3 regions of the Cohnella candida genome follow, and region 3 is predicted to be linked to each of the others. Evidence: riboswitches for the same ligand, from Rfam matches in the RefSeq annotation. Region 3 holds a riboswitch; each other region holds the start of a gene.
What was found. A riboswitch is a leader RNA that binds a small molecule or an ion and turns the genes downstream of it on or off. The one in region 3 is predicted to bind cyclic di-AMP.
Positions count from the first base shown of each region.

Region 1: it holds a riboswitch for cyclic di-AMP, as region 3 does, so the genes downstream of both, EAV92_RS15895 (CAP domain-containing protein) here and EAV92_RS01615 (TrkH family potassium uptake protein) in region 3, are expected to answer to the same signal.
Region 2: it holds a riboswitch for cyclic di-AMP, as region 3 does, so the genes downstream of both, EAV92_RS20235 (C40 family peptidase) here and EAV92_RS01615 (TrkH family potassium uptake protein) in region 3, are expected to answer to the same signal.

Region 1 is NZ_CP033433.1:3,478,770-3,483,957, reverse strand. Features, by position in the region: gene EAV92_RS15905 (FtsX-like permease family protein) at 1-2,077, shown strand, start outside; gene EAV92_RS15900 (hypothetical protein) at 2,070-2,873, shown strand; cyclic di-AMP (ydaO/yuaA leader) riboswitch at 2,926-3,062, shown strand; gene EAV92_RS15895 (CAP domain-containing protein) at 3,070-3,795, shown strand; gene EAV92_RS15890 (sensor domain-containing diguanylate cyclase) at 3,948-5,188, shown strand, end outside.
Region 2 is NZ_CP033433.1:4,375,800-4,380,987, reverse strand. Features, by position in the region: gene EAV92_RS20245 (M1 family metallopeptidase) at 1-1,885, shown strand, start outside; gene EAV92_RS20240 (hypothetical protein) at 1,898-2,713, shown strand; cyclic di-AMP (ydaO/yuaA leader) riboswitch at 2,953-3,089, shown strand; gene EAV92_RS20235 (C40 family peptidase) at 3,095-3,601, shown strand; gene EAV92_RS20230 (TFIIB-type zinc ribbon-containing protein) at 3,668-4,006, opposite strand; gene EAV92_RS20225 (ABC transporter substrate-binding protein) at 4,206-5,188, shown strand, end outside.
Region 3 is NZ_CP033433.1:328,778-333,965, forward strand. Features, by position in the region: gene uvrC (excinuclease ABC subunit UvrC) at 1-438, shown strand, start outside; gene EAV92_RS01610 (CPBP family glutamic-type intramembrane protease) at 488-2,170, opposite strand; cyclic di-AMP (ydaO/yuaA leader) riboswitch at 2,441-2,610, shown strand; gene EAV92_RS01615 (TrkH family potassium uptake protein) at 2,730-4,052, shown strand; gene EAV92_RS01620 (potassium channel family protein) at 4,078-4,740, shown strand; gene EAV92_RS01625 (ArsB/NhaD family transporter) at 4,873-5,188, shown strand, end outside.

The DNA of each region.
Region 1 (5,188 bases), 2.1 Mb from region 3:
CATCACGGACCGTACGGCAGGCGTTTGGAAAGCCCGCGTCGGCGACACGATCTCCTTCGACACGGATAAAGGAGTCCGCGAAATCCGGATCTCCGCCATCGTCAAATATACGGTGGAGCTGATGGGGCCGAGCAGCTGGATGATGGCCAAATACCACCCCTGGTCGGTTGCCGTGCCGCTGCCCGTTCTGCAGGATTGGTTCGGGTTGTCAGGCAAAATCCAGGGCATCCAGGTCAAAGCCTTGCCGGGAACGGACAAAGCCGCGCTCGAAGGGCAGCTCGACAAGCTCGTCAAAGGTTACGGCAACGTCTACATGCAGCCCATCCTGATCGATTACGATTCGCTCGACGAGGCGGATACGTTTTTCATCGCCCTGTATTTGGCCGGCTTCCTCGGCATCGCGCTCAGCGCGTTCATTATCTTCAATTCCATGTACGTGGGTATCAAAGAGCGTAAAAACGAATTCGCAGCGCTTAAGACAATCGGTTACACGCCGGAACAATTGCGGTCGTTCGTCCTGCTCGAGGTCGTGCTGCTTTCCGTCATCGGTACCGCATTTGGTCTGCTCTTCGGTTATGGACTGGCGCACTTGCTGAAAATGCTCATTTTCCTGGTGTTCGGCGCGGACGACGAGGGGGGCATGTCCCTGGGCCAAGGATTCGCGATTTCCGTATGCGCCGGGCTGCTCATGCCTGTCGCGGCTGCCTTGTACCCGATCCGGCAAGCGGGAAAGATCAGCGTCATCGAGGCGTTCAAGGAGACCCGGACTGCGCCGAAGTCCCGAGGGAAGTGGTGGGGTATTCTCGGGGTTCTGCTGATCGCGTCCGCCTTTTTCATCAACCATTTGCTGCTCGTCGCGCCGCTCATGCTGGGCATCGTGCTCGTCTTCCCCTATTTGTTCAGGGGCGCCGTGATCTTGCTAAGACCGGTGTACCGCAAGCTGTTCGGCTTCAGCGGACAAATCGCCGCCAGCAACCTGAACCGGAACCGGACCCGCTCGGCCATGACTTCCATCATTCTGTGCATGGGCATCGCCATGATCGTGCTGATGAGCTCGCTCAATTCCGCGCTGGTCCAATCGTTCGAACGCGTCATTTATTCTTCCTACGGAGGCAACCTGGACATCCATCTGCACCACATCGAGAAAACCGACTTGGAGCAGCTGAAGCAGGTGGAAGGGGTGGCGGACGCCCAGACGTACCCGACTTATTCCGCCATCTGGAACTTGGACGGATCGAAACGCAAGCTTCCCGTATACGGGATCGGCGCCGAGTGGATCGACCGCTTCCCGCTGTTCTCGGTTTCGGATCGGACGCCGGGCGAACTCGTTCGGGGCTTGAAGAAGGATGAAATCGTCCTCGATAAAATGGCATTCAAAGCTTGGGGCGGCGAAATCGGCGGGGCGATCGAGCTTGCCACCCTTCAAGGTACGCAGTCTTTCCGCGTAGTCGACGTCGTGGAGTCGATGAAAAACGGCGGTTACGGCGCTTTCCTCCCGACCGATCGATTCAAGGAAGCATTTGGGCTCAAATACGAGAGGAACGCTTTGATCCTGAAGGACGAGAACGCCTCGCCGGTGCAGCTAAGGGAAAACATTTTCGATCGGTTCGGCGGCCGGATCGAAGAAATGTTCGGGCCGGAAGACTGGGTATCGGTCATGAGCGCAACTTACACGGGCTCGTTCGCCATTATCGATTTCCTGGTCATCCTTTCGATCCTGATATCGGGCATCGGCATTGCCAACACGCTGCTGATCAACATCATGGAGCGGGTTCGCGAGCTCGGCATGATGCGCGCGGTCGGCGTGACGAGGCGCCAGGTGAACCGGATGGTCCTGCTGGAGGGACTCGGCATGGGAACGGCAGCGACCGTGATCGGCTGCGCGTTCGGGATCACGCTCGTCTACCTAACTTCGACTTTCATGGAAATCCGTTCTTTGACGTACCGATTCGGGGTTCCCTGGACGATTATCGCGATCATCTCCTTGTTCGGCCTCGCCGTCAGCTTGATCGCAAGCTTCGCTCCCGCTTCGCGAGCTTCGAAAACCCGTTTAAGCGAGGCGCTGCGCTATGAGTAAACGAAGCCTGTTTGCGCTAGGTTTGTTGGCCATGTTGCTGCTGTCGGGGTGCGGCTCGAAATCATCGTGGGAAAATGAAGAGGTATCCGAGGTCAGCCACAGGCTCATGGAAGACGACGTTAAAGCGGAATGGACGATTGACGGCAACGGAGACGACGGAACCAAACGGATTCGCGTCGTCATCGCGGCCAAAGACGGCGGGACGATCGATGATTTCGACGTGAACCACGAGAAACTGCTGCACCTCATGGTCGTCAGCAAGGATTTATCCTATTTCCGTCACATCCATCCCGAGTATTTGGGGAACGGCGTATTCGAGATCGAAAACCGCTTCCCGTTCGGCGGCGAGTACCGGTTGATCGCCGATTTCAAACCGACCGACGGCGATGCCATGAACAAGATGGCTTGGGTTACGGTCGACGGTAAGACCGCGAAGGCGGTCCCCGTCACGCCGGATCAGCGCCTGGACCGAACCGTGGACGGACTGCGAGTCAGTCTCACGATCAATCCTCCGGCATCCGGCAAGGATGTGACACTGCGGTACGCGATCACCGACGCGGCGACGGGGAAGGCCGTAACCGATCTGGAGCCTTATTTGGGAGCGATCGGGCACGTGGTGGTCTTGACGGAGGATGGGGAGCGGTACTTGCATGTTCATGCCGAAGAAGGCCAGGGTACGGGGCCGGTTGCCGTATTCGAAACCCGGTTTCCCGCCCCTGGAATCTATAAGATTTGGGCTCAGTTCCAGAGGAACGGCGAGGTGGTGACGGTTCCTTTCGTGACGCGCATTTCCTGAACGTTGGCAACATTTATGGCATGAACCGGCCCGGAAAACCTGCTAGACTTGTAGACATTCCAAGCCGAAGTCCGCTATCGGACACGGGGGACCCAAGAATGGGGTGAAGCCGCATGCAGCATGTGCGGCCGGGGCTACTCTTTGACCCGAACCCGTCAGCTAACCTCGCAGGCACGACAAAGGGAGGAATCTGCAAGTGAAAGGTTTGAAAGGTTGGAAGAAGTGGCTTTCCGTTGGTGCGTTGACGGCAGCGATCGCGATTCCGGGTGCGGCATCCGCGGCAACTCCGAATTACGCAACCGTCCAGTATAAAGTATTCTACGTGACCTCCGGCGACTACGCCGATTTCACTAAGCTCCTTCAGCAATATTTCCAAGGGTTCGCAGGTTATGCGCAACCGGTCGTGACGAATCCCGTGACGACGAAGCCGGTGACGCAGCCGACCGCGACTCCCGTAACGAAGCCGGTAACGACGGCGCCCGTGACGAAACCGGTCGCGAAGCCCGTATCGAAACCGGTCACGAAACCGACGACGAGCACAACGACGACGACCGCTTCCAGCTACGCGTCCCAAGTCGTTTCCTTGGTCAACCAGGAACGTGCCAAGGCAGGCCTGAAGCCGCTCGCTTCCAACGCGAAGCTGACGCAAATGGCGCTGGTGAAAGCCAAAGACATGAAAAACAACAACTACTTCGACCATAACTCGCCGACCTACGGCTCCCCGTTCGACATGATGAAATCGTTCGGCATCGCGTACCGCTACGCCGGCGAGAACATCGCGATGGGGCAGCGCACGCCGCAGGAAGTCATGACGGCATGGATGAACAGCCCGGGCCATAAGGCGAACATCCTGGGCGCGAACTACACCTCCATCGGCGTTGCTTATTACAACGGCGAATGGGTCCAGGAGTTCACAGGCTAAAATCGATAACGACACGAGCCTTTGCCTTTCGCGATCACGCGGAGGCAAAGGCTTTTTTTATTTTATGGTATTAATTTCCCATATGCCTATGGTATTTTATAGCTAAGAGAATGCAGTAGACTAAAAATTCGACGACACCGTGGAGCATGCTCATGACCTATTTATATATCTTCTATTTTTTCCTGCCATTCCTCTTCCTGTTCTATACGGGAATCGAAGTACTCCATCGGGACCCCCGCAACAAGCTTCATCGCGTGACCATGGAATTCATGCTGTCATGCAGCTTGCTTTATTTAGGCGACTTTTTCGGCCACATGCTTCCGCTGGAGCAATCGGACTTCGGCCTGCGCCTTAAGCTGATCGGCGGTTTCTTCACGATGTCGGTCGGCATGTATTTCTTCCAGATCCTCAATAAATTCTCGCTGCGTTCCGTCTTGTTCCACGTCGTCGCATTGTTTCCGCTCGTATGCATCGTGCCGCTCATTCTAAACATGCCCGCGTTCCGTTTTGAATATTTGGCCGGCCCCTATTTCCGTACGGAGCATTATAACGAAGCTTACAGGTGGGTCATTTACTCCGTGGCCGCCATCGCGATGGCGGGTTTCGTTTCCCAAATCGTCCGCGCTTTCAATCAATACCGCACCAAGGAAATCAGCGTCCTGGAACGCAAAAGAATCCGTTTGATCCTGGGGGGCGGTCTCGCGTGCGTCGTCTGGGTCGTCGTTTCAGAAGCGGTCTTCAAACCGCTGCTGCCAGACGTTCCATGGGTCCCTTACTCCGCGCTGGATTCGTTCGCCGTTCTCATTTTCGCGCTTTTCATCCGTCATGCGATGGTTAACTACGAGTTTCTGTCCACAGCCGACCTCCGCTACAAAATTCTGTTCAATTTAACTTCGCAAGGCATCTTCCTGCTCGACGACCATGGAAGATTGGTGGAGATGAACCCTGCGGCAGTCGCGATGACGGGATTTTCGCCGAATGAGACTTGTTGGAAAGGAATGCTCCTGGCGGATGTGGTTACGCTAGAAGATACAAGCCAGTACGAGTTGTTCAGCCACGCGATCCGCAACCGAATTCCGCTGCACCTTGTTTCCCGAATCCGCAACCGGCGCGGGGAAGCTTACGTCGTCGAGTCCGACATGGTGCATATGGAAGTGGAAGGACGCTACTGGAGATACCTCACGAATACGGACATTACCCTGCAGACGGAAAACGAGCGGAAGCTGAGACAACTCGCGTACCATGACTCCTTGACGGGTTTGCTGAACCGCCGGAGCTTCATGGAGATTCTGACGGACAAAATCGCGGAATGGCCGGCGCAAGGCCAAGGGTTTGCCGTATATTTGATCGACTTGGACCACTTCAAATGGGTGAACGATACGCTTGGCCATGC
Region 2 (5,188 bases), 1.2 Mb from region 3:
ATATGCCTGGCCGGCCATCGCCCAGGCCTCCGGCAAGGCTCCGCCCGCCGCCGTGCCCAAAGCTCCCCAGCCGGAGGCGGCGCCCATACAGCCGAAGCCGGTCGTCCTCAGCCAGCGCGTGACCGAATACCATATCTCCGTGACCTTGAACCCGGACAACACGCTGACGGGGCAGCAGACGGTCACCTGGAAAAATCCCGGCCGGAAATCGGTCTCGGATCTCTATTTCCACTTGTATCCGAACGCCTTCTCCCCCGGCAGCACGTTCCTCAAGGAATCCGGCGGCCAGCTTCGCGGCGACGCCATGGCGCCCGGCAGCTACGGAGCGATGGAAATCGCCGCGCTGACGACGGAAGAAGGCGAAACCCTCTTGCCCCGCCTGCACTATGTCCAGCCCGACGACGGCAACAAGCAGGACCGCACGCTCGCCACGCTGCGCCTGCCGGAAGCGGTCAAGCCGGGCGCGTCGGTGACCCTCAAAATGAATTTCAAGGTCACGCTTCCCCAAGTGTTCGCCCGCATGGGCACCGCCGGCGATTTCGTCATGGCCGGGCAATGGTTCCCGAAAGTCGCGGTTTACGAGACGGTCGGCATGCGCGGCCGCACGACGGAAGGCTGGAACCTTCACCAGTACCACGGCAACTCCGAATTTTACTCGGACTTCGGCATCTACAGCGTGCGGATCAATGTGCCCGACAACTATACCGTCGCCGCGACGGGCTTCCAGACGAAATCCCCCGCTTCGGTCCAGGGACGCAAGACGTACCAATATTACGCCGACGACGTGCACGATTTTGCCTGGTCCGCGTCGCCTCAATTCGTCTATTACGAGGATTCCTTCTCCGCCCCCGGCATCCCCGGCGTCCGAATCCGCCTTTATTTGGACCCGCTTCATAAGGACTTGAAAGACCGCTACCTGCACGCGGCCAAATCGTCGCTCTCCAAGCTGGCCTCCTGGTACGGGGAATATCCCTATTCGACGCTGTCCGTGGTCGTGCCCCCCGCGGGAGGCGCCGGAGCCGGCGGCATGGAATACCCGACGCTCGTCACCGCCGCAGCCGCCAAGAGCGCCAGTCCGGGTTACGAGCTGGAGCGGACCCTCGTTCACGAAATCGCGCACCAATATTGGTACGGCATGGCTGCCTCCAACGAGTTCGAAGAGGCTTGGCTGGATGAGGGCTTCACCTCCTACTCCGAAGACAAGCTGATGTCCGCCATTTACGGCGTTTCGCCGAACACGGCCGTGGAAGGAAGCTACCTCACCGATCCCGAACCGCTGCACCAGTTCGCCTGGCACTACGGCAAACCGGACGGCTACGCGGATAACGTGTACCTGCGGGCCAAACTCGTGCTGACGGCCATGGAGCGGCAGGTCGGAGAGAAGACGATGAACAAAATCCTGCGCGCCTATTTCCAGAAATACCGGTTCAAACACCCGTCCACGGCGGATTTTCAAAAGGTGGCCGAAAACGTGACGAAGCTCAAATGGAACGATTTCTTCGGCGCTTACGTGTACCGCGGGGAGACGGCCGACTTCTCCATCGAATCGATCGATTCCCACAAAACCGAGCAGGGCGGCTATCGCACCTTGGTGACGCTCAAGCGCAAAGGAGGCAGCCCGCAGCCGGTCACTCTCGCGCTTGGCTACGCGGACGGCCGGACGGAACGCAGACAGTGGGACGGAGCGCAGAACCAGACCCAATTGCAGCTCGATTCGGCATCCCCGCTGCTCTATGCGGCCGTGGACCCGAACCTGTCGGTCGTCCTGGACAACCGGCGCTACAACAACTTCCTGAAGGCGGAAGTCCCCTCCAAGGAACGGGTCAAATGGACGACCGGCGTCGCCCAGGCGCTGGAAAGCTTCTTCAGCACATTCGCATGGTGAGGTGAGCGCCGCATGAGAAGATGGCTCGGCAAGGGATGGGACATGACGGTCCGGCATAAGTATGTAGGGGTTCTCTTATTTCTGTATCGCTTATTGTGGGGATTCTTCCTGTTCCGGCTGGTAGACTCCGTGGTGACGCCCGTGCTCGCGCGGTATCCCGACCTTCACCCGAACGCGAACGCGATTCCGCTGTTCCTGATCGAAGCGGAATTCCGGCTGCTTCGGACCGATTTGCTCGACCCGCTTCTCTGGCTGCTGGCAGGCTTGCTGCTGTTCCGGATGATCGTCTCTCCCTTGATCAACGCCGGCCTCTATTACTCCTTCCGCCATTCGGAAGAAGAGAAGAGCGGCACCCGCATGCTCGCCGGCATCCGGCAAGCGTGGAAACCGGTCGTGCTGCTCTACTGGCTGGAGAACGCCCTCGCGCTGCTTCCCGCCGTCTGGCTGCTGCCGATGGCCAAGGACCGGTTCTTCAGCGCCGGCTCTCCCGGAAGCTGGATCCGGGAGCTGCTACCCTATGCGGCGGGATGGCTCATCTGGGGCTTCGTCGTCCACGTGCTGTTCCAATGCCTTCAATTCGGCGCCGTCAGCCGCGAAGGCTTCGGCAAAGCACTGATGCAAGCCCTGTCCCGGGCGTTGCCGCTTCTGGCCGTCTCGCTGGCGATGGCCGGCATCGGCGCCGCCGCATCCGCAGCCGTGTCGTCCGTCTCTCTCCTCTGGTCGGGTTTTATCGCCGTGGCGCTTCACCAAGCTTTCCACTTCGTGCGCACCCTGCTGTCCCTCTGGACCGCCGCCTCCCAATTCGCGGTCTGGAGGGGAAACGAGTAAGCCTGTTTTTTCCGTCCGTCTCATGCCCGAAGTCCCGGTCGTCATTCGACAATTCCTGCCCGGGAAATCCCCGTCCGTAAGCCGCTCCGGCGCTTGCGGGCGGGGGTTGCGCGTTTTACGGGCAACTAAAAAACCGCCTTGAAAGGAGGTTCAAAGAGTCGATTGGGAGGCAAAGATTAAGGAATTCTAATCCTTGGGGAGCAGGAAGTCCGCCGCAAAAAGCGAATATTTAGGGCTGTGTGAAAAAATTGCCGAATTCCCGTGCACCGGGAAACGGGGGAACCATTACGGGTGAATTGGCCTCGCAACACAGTGGCCATAGGGAACCTTCAACCGAACCCTCCAGCTAACCTCGTAGGCATCGGAAGGGGACACCCAGTCTTGCGTAAAGTTTCCGTTTTGCTGCTTTCTCTTGCTTTTTTGCTTGCCTTCCAAGTCGGAAGCGCGTTTGCTGACTCCAAGCTGGACGACACGATCGGCAAAGTGATCGGCGTCGATTACGACTACGGAGGAACGACCACGGGCGGATTCGACTGCTCCGGATTTACCGGATACGTCTTCAAGAAGCTCGGGATCACGCTTCCGCGCAGCTCGAAGGAACAGTTCCAACGCGGCAAAAAAGTGGCTCGCGCCGATCTTCGCGCGGGCGACCTGGTATTCTTCAACACGAGCGGTCATGGTGTTTCGCACGTAGGAATCTACGTTGGCGACGGCAAATTCGCCCACGCTTCCTTTACCCGCGGGGTAACGATCGACTCTTTGTCGGCGGATTACTACGTGAAACGCTACATCGGAGCACGCCGCGTGATGGATACCGACACTTATCAGGAAGTCGCCACCGATCCGGACGTCGCCGCGGGAGCGGACGACGAATCCGCCGCTGGATGACTTGGCTGAACCGAGGACGAAGGCCCGCTCAAGCGGGTCTTCGTTTTTTATTACCACCGCGCGGAATCAGTCAAACAAGTCTCCGAAAACGTCCAGTACGCTCTTTTTCTTTTTGTAGTGTTTCGGATGTCCCTGCGGGTGGCTCCCGTAATACGGTTGGCGGCTTTGCTGCTGCGGATAAGGCGGCTGCTGTTGCGGCGGATATTGGGACGGATCGTTCCGGCGGTCCGAGTCCGCATAATACCACTCGTTGTAATCCTGACGCACCTCGCGCACGTCCGTCATCAGCTTCTCCAATTCCCCCCGATCCAGCCAAACCCCTTTGCATGTCGGGCAGACGTCGATCAGGATGCCGTTCTTCTCAACCTCTCTCAGGCGCGAATTGTCGCATACCGGGCAATTCATGCTCTTCAACCTCCTTTAAATTCAGGTTTGCCCTCATTCCATACGGCCGAACGGCCATGCGGTTCCGCGCTCCCCCTCCCTAAATTTTCCCTAAAATCTCATAACATTTCCTTATTTCCCTAGGAAATGGATTCCACTTGGAAGATAATAGAGTCGAATCATAGAGAAACAAGGAAAAGAAATGGGAGGAGTGGGGAAATTGAATCGCTACCGTTGGACCCGTTACGTCTTTCCGTTCGCGTTGACGGCAAGCCTGTTGGCCGGCTGCAGCTTCGGAGACGCCGGCGCCGAGAAGCGCGCGGAACCCGTCACGCTGAAGGTCATGTACTATGACGAAAGGTCGTTTTTCGACCAGTACGGCATGCTCTTCTCCGCCCTGCATCCCGAGGTGGAGATCGAAGTCGTCAACACGCAGAGCATCAAGCACGAGCCGGGCAAGGACATGGAAGCCGAGACGCGGAAGTTCATCGAAGAGCAGAAGCCGGACATCGTCATGCTCTCCGCGGACCAGTACACGAAAATGGCGAACGAAGGCAAACTGCTCGAGCTGGAAACCCAAGTGCAGGAGAAAAGCTTCGACCAGGCGGGACTGATGCCCGGCATGCTGGACTACCTGAAGGAGCTGAGCGGCGGCAAGCTTTACGGACTCGTCCCGAACTTCTACAGCCAAGCGATCTTCTACAATAAGGACATGTTCCAAAAGTACGGCGTCGAACTGCCCAAGGACCAGATGAGCTGGGACGACTTGTTCCGCTTGGCGGCGATGTTCCCGACGACAGGCTCCAAAGACGATCGCGTGTACGGCCTCAAAATGGGATACTCCGCGACCGATCTGTATCAGCTCGGCAACATGATCGGCCTGACGAAAAACCTCAACATCGTCGACGCCGGCGCCAAAAACGTCACCGTGAACACCGACGCTTGGAAGAAAACGTACGAAACCGCGCTTAACGCCTGGAAGTCAGGCGCCCTCTATACGGAGGATCCCAACCAGATGAGCGACGGGCCCATGCAGTATGAGGACTACTTGCTCCGCGATCCGTTCATCGGCGGCAAAGTCGCGATGACGTTCGAGGGCACTTATTTAATGGATCAGATCAAACAAGCGCAGAACGTCGTCAAAGACAAAGCCGTGAAAAATTGGGACATCGTCACGATGCCGGTCGACCCGGGCAATCCCGA
Region 3 (5,188 bases):
GCGGCGGCGATGGACGTGCTCGTCAACGAACTGGGCCTCGACATCCCGGTGTGCGGGCTGGCCAAGGACGCCAAGCACCGCACGGCCCAGCTCCTCGTCGGGGATCCGCCCGAAATCGTGCCGCTTCCGCGGGACAGCCAGGAATTTTACTTGCTTCAGCGGATCCAGGACGAAGTGCACCGTTTCGCGATCACGTTCCACCGCGAGAAACGCGCCAAATCGATGATCGCTTCGCGGCTCGACGCGATCCCCGGCATCGGGGAGAAACGGCGCAAACAGCTGCTGCGCCACTTCGGCTCGCTGAAGGCGATCAAGGAAGCCGCCGTGGAGGATTTTCGCGCGCTCTCTATCGGCGAGGCGCTGGCGCGCCGGATCTTGGACGCGCTGAACGACGACAAACCGGCTGCCGATACGGAATCGGAGTTTTCACCTTCATAAGAAGAATGGCCTTCGCTTCCCTTAACCGGGAAACGAAGGCCATTTTTTATTATCCGCTCTTATTCCAACGCCGATGCACCCGGAAGACCGCGTAAGCGACGGCGGCGGGCAGAATGAAGCCGATCATGCTCGCGGCAGCGTCGCCCGGCAGGCCGTCGAACGCCAGCTGGACGCCCATGAGCACGGAATCCAGCACGATGTGCGCGAACAGGACGGCGAGGAAGCCGAACCGCAGCAGGAACCATCCGAACAGAAACGCCATGATGATCAACTCGATCAATCGCGAATAGGCGGGATAGACGGCATAGCCGACATGCCCGAACGCCCAGAACAGCCCCGGAGGGAACATGGCGACCGCCGTCAGTACGGTCGAAGCGCGGGGAGACGGCTCACGGCCAAGCAGACGTCTTGCCCCTCCGAGTAGCCAGCTTCGGAAAAGCCCGATGCCGAACAGCCGGCTCTGCAGCTCCTCCGAGATGCCGGCACACCACGCCAGAAGGAGCAGAAGCCAGGGGAACGTCATGTTGTAGGAAGATTGGCTGGCGTCGGAAGCCTGGAACATTCCGATTCCGTTCTCCAGCCCGACCAGAATGACCGACTGGACTCCGAGCAGGAGGAAGGCGAGCGGATACCCGGTTTTCATCCCGGACATGACCGCTTGGCCGAACCCCGGCTCCCGCCAACGGGGCCACAGCGGCTTGCCCATCGATCTCCATAGGCCGTCTCCTCCCACGGCGGAAAGGTAAGTAAAGAGTGCCATGCCCGCGAGAACGATGAAATTGGTGATGAGGATCGCATGGATCGCCGAGCTGTCCGCATTCTGCCCTTCTTGGAGCAGACCCGCGCGGAAGGCGGGCTGCATGTTCAGATAGAAACTGGTATACATCGCCAGAAACGCAACGGCCAAGCCGATGCCGCGCCGGAATGTCGTATATTCCCTTCGGGACGCGGAGTAGATGATCGCCATGATCAGCAAAACCAGTTGGGGAACGACGAAGCCTAAGGCGTTCAGCTTCACGGCTAATTTCGTCTGCCCGGCCATGTAGTCCGTGAAGCTTTGCGGGATCCGGATCTCGTACGAGACTTTGCCGTCGCGCCACGGGGGAACGGCTGAGGAAGCGGCGTTGAAGCCGGACGGAGCCGCAACCTTCAGTGCGAGACGGGCATCCGACAAGCCGGCTTTACGGGATAGAAAGGTATAGGTACCGGAAACGTCCGCGGGCTCGCCGTTCCATTCCCAATCCCCCGGTTTTTCTCCCCAGAATGCCGCGTAGGCCAAGGCGCGTTCGGCCCCGGATTTCGGATCCTCGTTCGCGGCGGCCGATGCGGCGGCACGGCTGTCCTGCCACCCGACGAGTTGCCCGGTTTCCATCTGAAGATAAAGCGTTAATCGTTCCTCTCCATACCGAAGATCGGCCCGATAGACGTCTGTCGGATGCCGGTCGGACCATTCCTTTTTATACTCATCCAGCAGCCCGTATTTCGAGAAATAGCCGACCGTGTCGCTGTCGGAGAGATGGGTAAGATCCAAGCCCGTCGGTTCTCCGGCGATGCCGAACCGTTCGGCGGCTATTTTCACGGCGGCTTGCTCGGCCGCCCCGCGGCTTAACGCGTTCCCTGCGTCGCGGTTCCAAAGAAGGGGGAATACTTGAATGAAGAGAAATACGACGAGTCCGATTCCTGCCGCCCATCCCCATAACGGGTTTGCGGACTTTTGCCCGATTCGGCGCAAAATCACCGCTCCTTTAACGAAAGCCTGTCAAGTAAACGCATACAGCAAGCGTAGCATATTCGAAACCTTGAATTCCAATGAAAAAGCATCGATTTTCGAAGTGAGACGAAGATAATGGCACGATAATGCATGCGCGCATCTTCTTCATCCGGAACGGATTCCGTTTTATCGCTGCATTTGCCCGGATTGGCCGAAATTTGCTGTTGTCGCGTTTTGAGGGAAGGACTATAATGCGAAAGTACGCTTGTTAACCGGATATTTTACAATAAAATAGTCAAACAGCCGAATTTCAATGGATGAAAACGGGGGAACCAACCATGCCGCGGAACGACCCAGCGGCTACCCGGGGTGAATTCGACCGCGCCAGCCGCGGAACGATAGGGCAGCCTGTTCGAGCCCGAACCCGTCAGCTAACCTCGCAGGCTGCACGGAACAGGACTCGCATGCGCGTTATGAGCATTGGGGTTCCAATGCTTTTTTTGTTGCCCGGAATACCGGCTAAGCAACGATTCAGGACCATCTACCCGAGGTGACTTCTTTGTTCAGCAAACTTTACCGGATGCTCGTCGCGTCGCCGCCGAAGCTGCTCGTGCTCGGCTTCGCTTTGATCATCCTTGTCGGCGCCGAGCTGCTGACGCTGCCGATCGCATCCGCCGCCGGTCACTCGACCCGTTGGATCGACGCGCTGTTCACGGCGACGTCGGCGACTTGCGTGACCGGCTTGGTCGTCGTCGATACCGGCACTTATTATTCGACTTTCGGCCAGCTCGTGATTCTCTCGCTCATCCAGATCGGCGGCCTCGGCTTCATGACGATGGCGACCCTGTTCGCGGTTTTCCTGAAACGGCGGATTTCGCTGAAGGAAAGGCTGGTGCTGCAGGAAGCGCTCAACCAGTCCAGCATCGAAGGCATCGTCCGTCTCGTCCGCAAGGTGCTCTTCTATACCTTATGCATCGAAGCGGCGGGAGCAGTATCGTTTACCTTGCGGTTCATGTTTGACATGTCTCCCGGGCGTGCGCTGTACTACGGTATTTTCCATGCGGTCTCCTTTTTCAACAACGCGGGTTTCGATATCATGGGGCACTTCCGGAGCTTCACGATGTACGTTGGGGACCCGGTGATGAACTTGACGGCCGCTCTGTTGATCTTCCTTGGCGGTATCGGCTTCGTCGTATTGGCCGACCTGGTGGAATACAGGACGAAGCGAAAGCTGTCGCTGCACTCGAAAGTCGCCCTCAGCATGTCGGGGCTGCTGATCGCGGCCGGCGCGGTCATCATCTTCATCTTCGAATACACGAACAGCCTGACGATGGGGCCTCTCAGTTTCGGCGAGAAAGTTTTGGCGGCGTTTTTCCAATCGGTCTCTCCGCGTACGGCGGGCGTCAATACGGTGGATCTCGCTTCTCTCCGGCAGGCGACCCAATTCATCCTGATCGTGCTGATGTTTATCGGAGCTTCTCCGGGCTCGACGGGCGGCGGGATCAAAACGACGACTTTCGCGGCGCTGATCGGGGCCGTGAACACGATGATCCGGGGCAAGGAAGACGTCGTCATGTTCAATTATCGTCTGGCGAAAGAACGCGTCTACAAGGCGCTTACCGTGACGCTGTTCGCTTTGGCGCTCGTCATGGTCGCCACGATGGTGCTGTCCACGACGGAAGACCATCAATTCCTGATGATCCTGTTCGAAGTGACGTCGGCGTTCGGCACGGTCGGTCTTACGATGGGGCTGACGCCGGAATTGACGCTGGTCGGCAAAATCATCATCATCCTCATGATGTTCATCGGCAGGCTGGGGCCGCTGACGCTCTCGTACGCGATCGCGCCGAAGCCCGGCCGCGTGCTCTACCGCAATGCCGAAGGCAAAATCATCATCGGTTGACATTCAAAGGAGAAGAAACGATTCCATGAAATTGAACCAATTCGTCATCATCGGGCTGGGCCGGTTCGGCTCCAGCTTGGGCCGCGAGCTCGTCCAGCTCGGCTATGAAGTGCTCGGCGTCGACCGGGACGAGGAGAAAGTGGACGAAATGAGCAACGTGCTCACCCATGCGGTGGTGGCGGACGGTACGGACGAAGAGGTGCTTCGTTCCGTGGGCGTCCGGAACTTCGATTGCGGCGTGGTCGCGATCGGAGACGATATCCAGGCGAGCATTCTGGCCGCGATTCTGCTGAAGGACCTGGGCGTCAAAAAAGTCGTCGGGAAAGCGGTGAACGAGCTGCACGGGCGGGTGCTCGAGAAAATCGGCGTCGACCGCGTCGTTTACCCGGAGCGGGACATGGGCATTCGCGTCGCGCATCAGCTCGTGTCGCCGAATCTGCTCGATTACATCGAGCTGTCCAAAAACTATACGATCGCGGAGCTTGGCGTGCCGAAGTGCCTGTCCGGCAAAAGCCTGTCCGATATCAACCCGCGCGGCCGGTTCGGCTGCAGCGTCGTGGCGATCAACAAGCCGAAGGGCATGATCATCGCGCCGGTCGCCGACGACATCCTGTCGGAGAACGACGTCATGGTGGTCATCGGCACGAACCGGCAAATCGAAGAGTTCCAGGACTCGATCGAGAAATAGCGGCGCGGAATTCCGTTTACAGAGGTCGGATTCATCCCTTATACTGATGAGGTAACTTCATAAAATCGTTTCAACCGGTGGAGCCTGTCATTGACGGGCTCTTTTTGTCTTTTTCAGGGGAGGAAATCATTCATGGAACAACCCGCAATCATCGCTGTCTGCATTTTTCTCGCCATCTACGCACTGATCATTTCGGAGAAAATCCATCGCACGATCGTTGCCATGATCGGCGCGGTGTTGATGGTCGTCCTCGGCATCGTCGACCAGGAAACCGCTTTGCACCACATCGATTTCAATACGCTCGGCCTGCTCGTCGGGATGATGGTGATCGTCGCCATAACGGCCGACACGGGCGTGTTTAAATACGTCGCCGTATGGGCCGCCAAGAAAGCCGGGGGCAAACCCGTCCGGATCCTGATCGCCTTATGCCTGATCACCGCGATCGGTT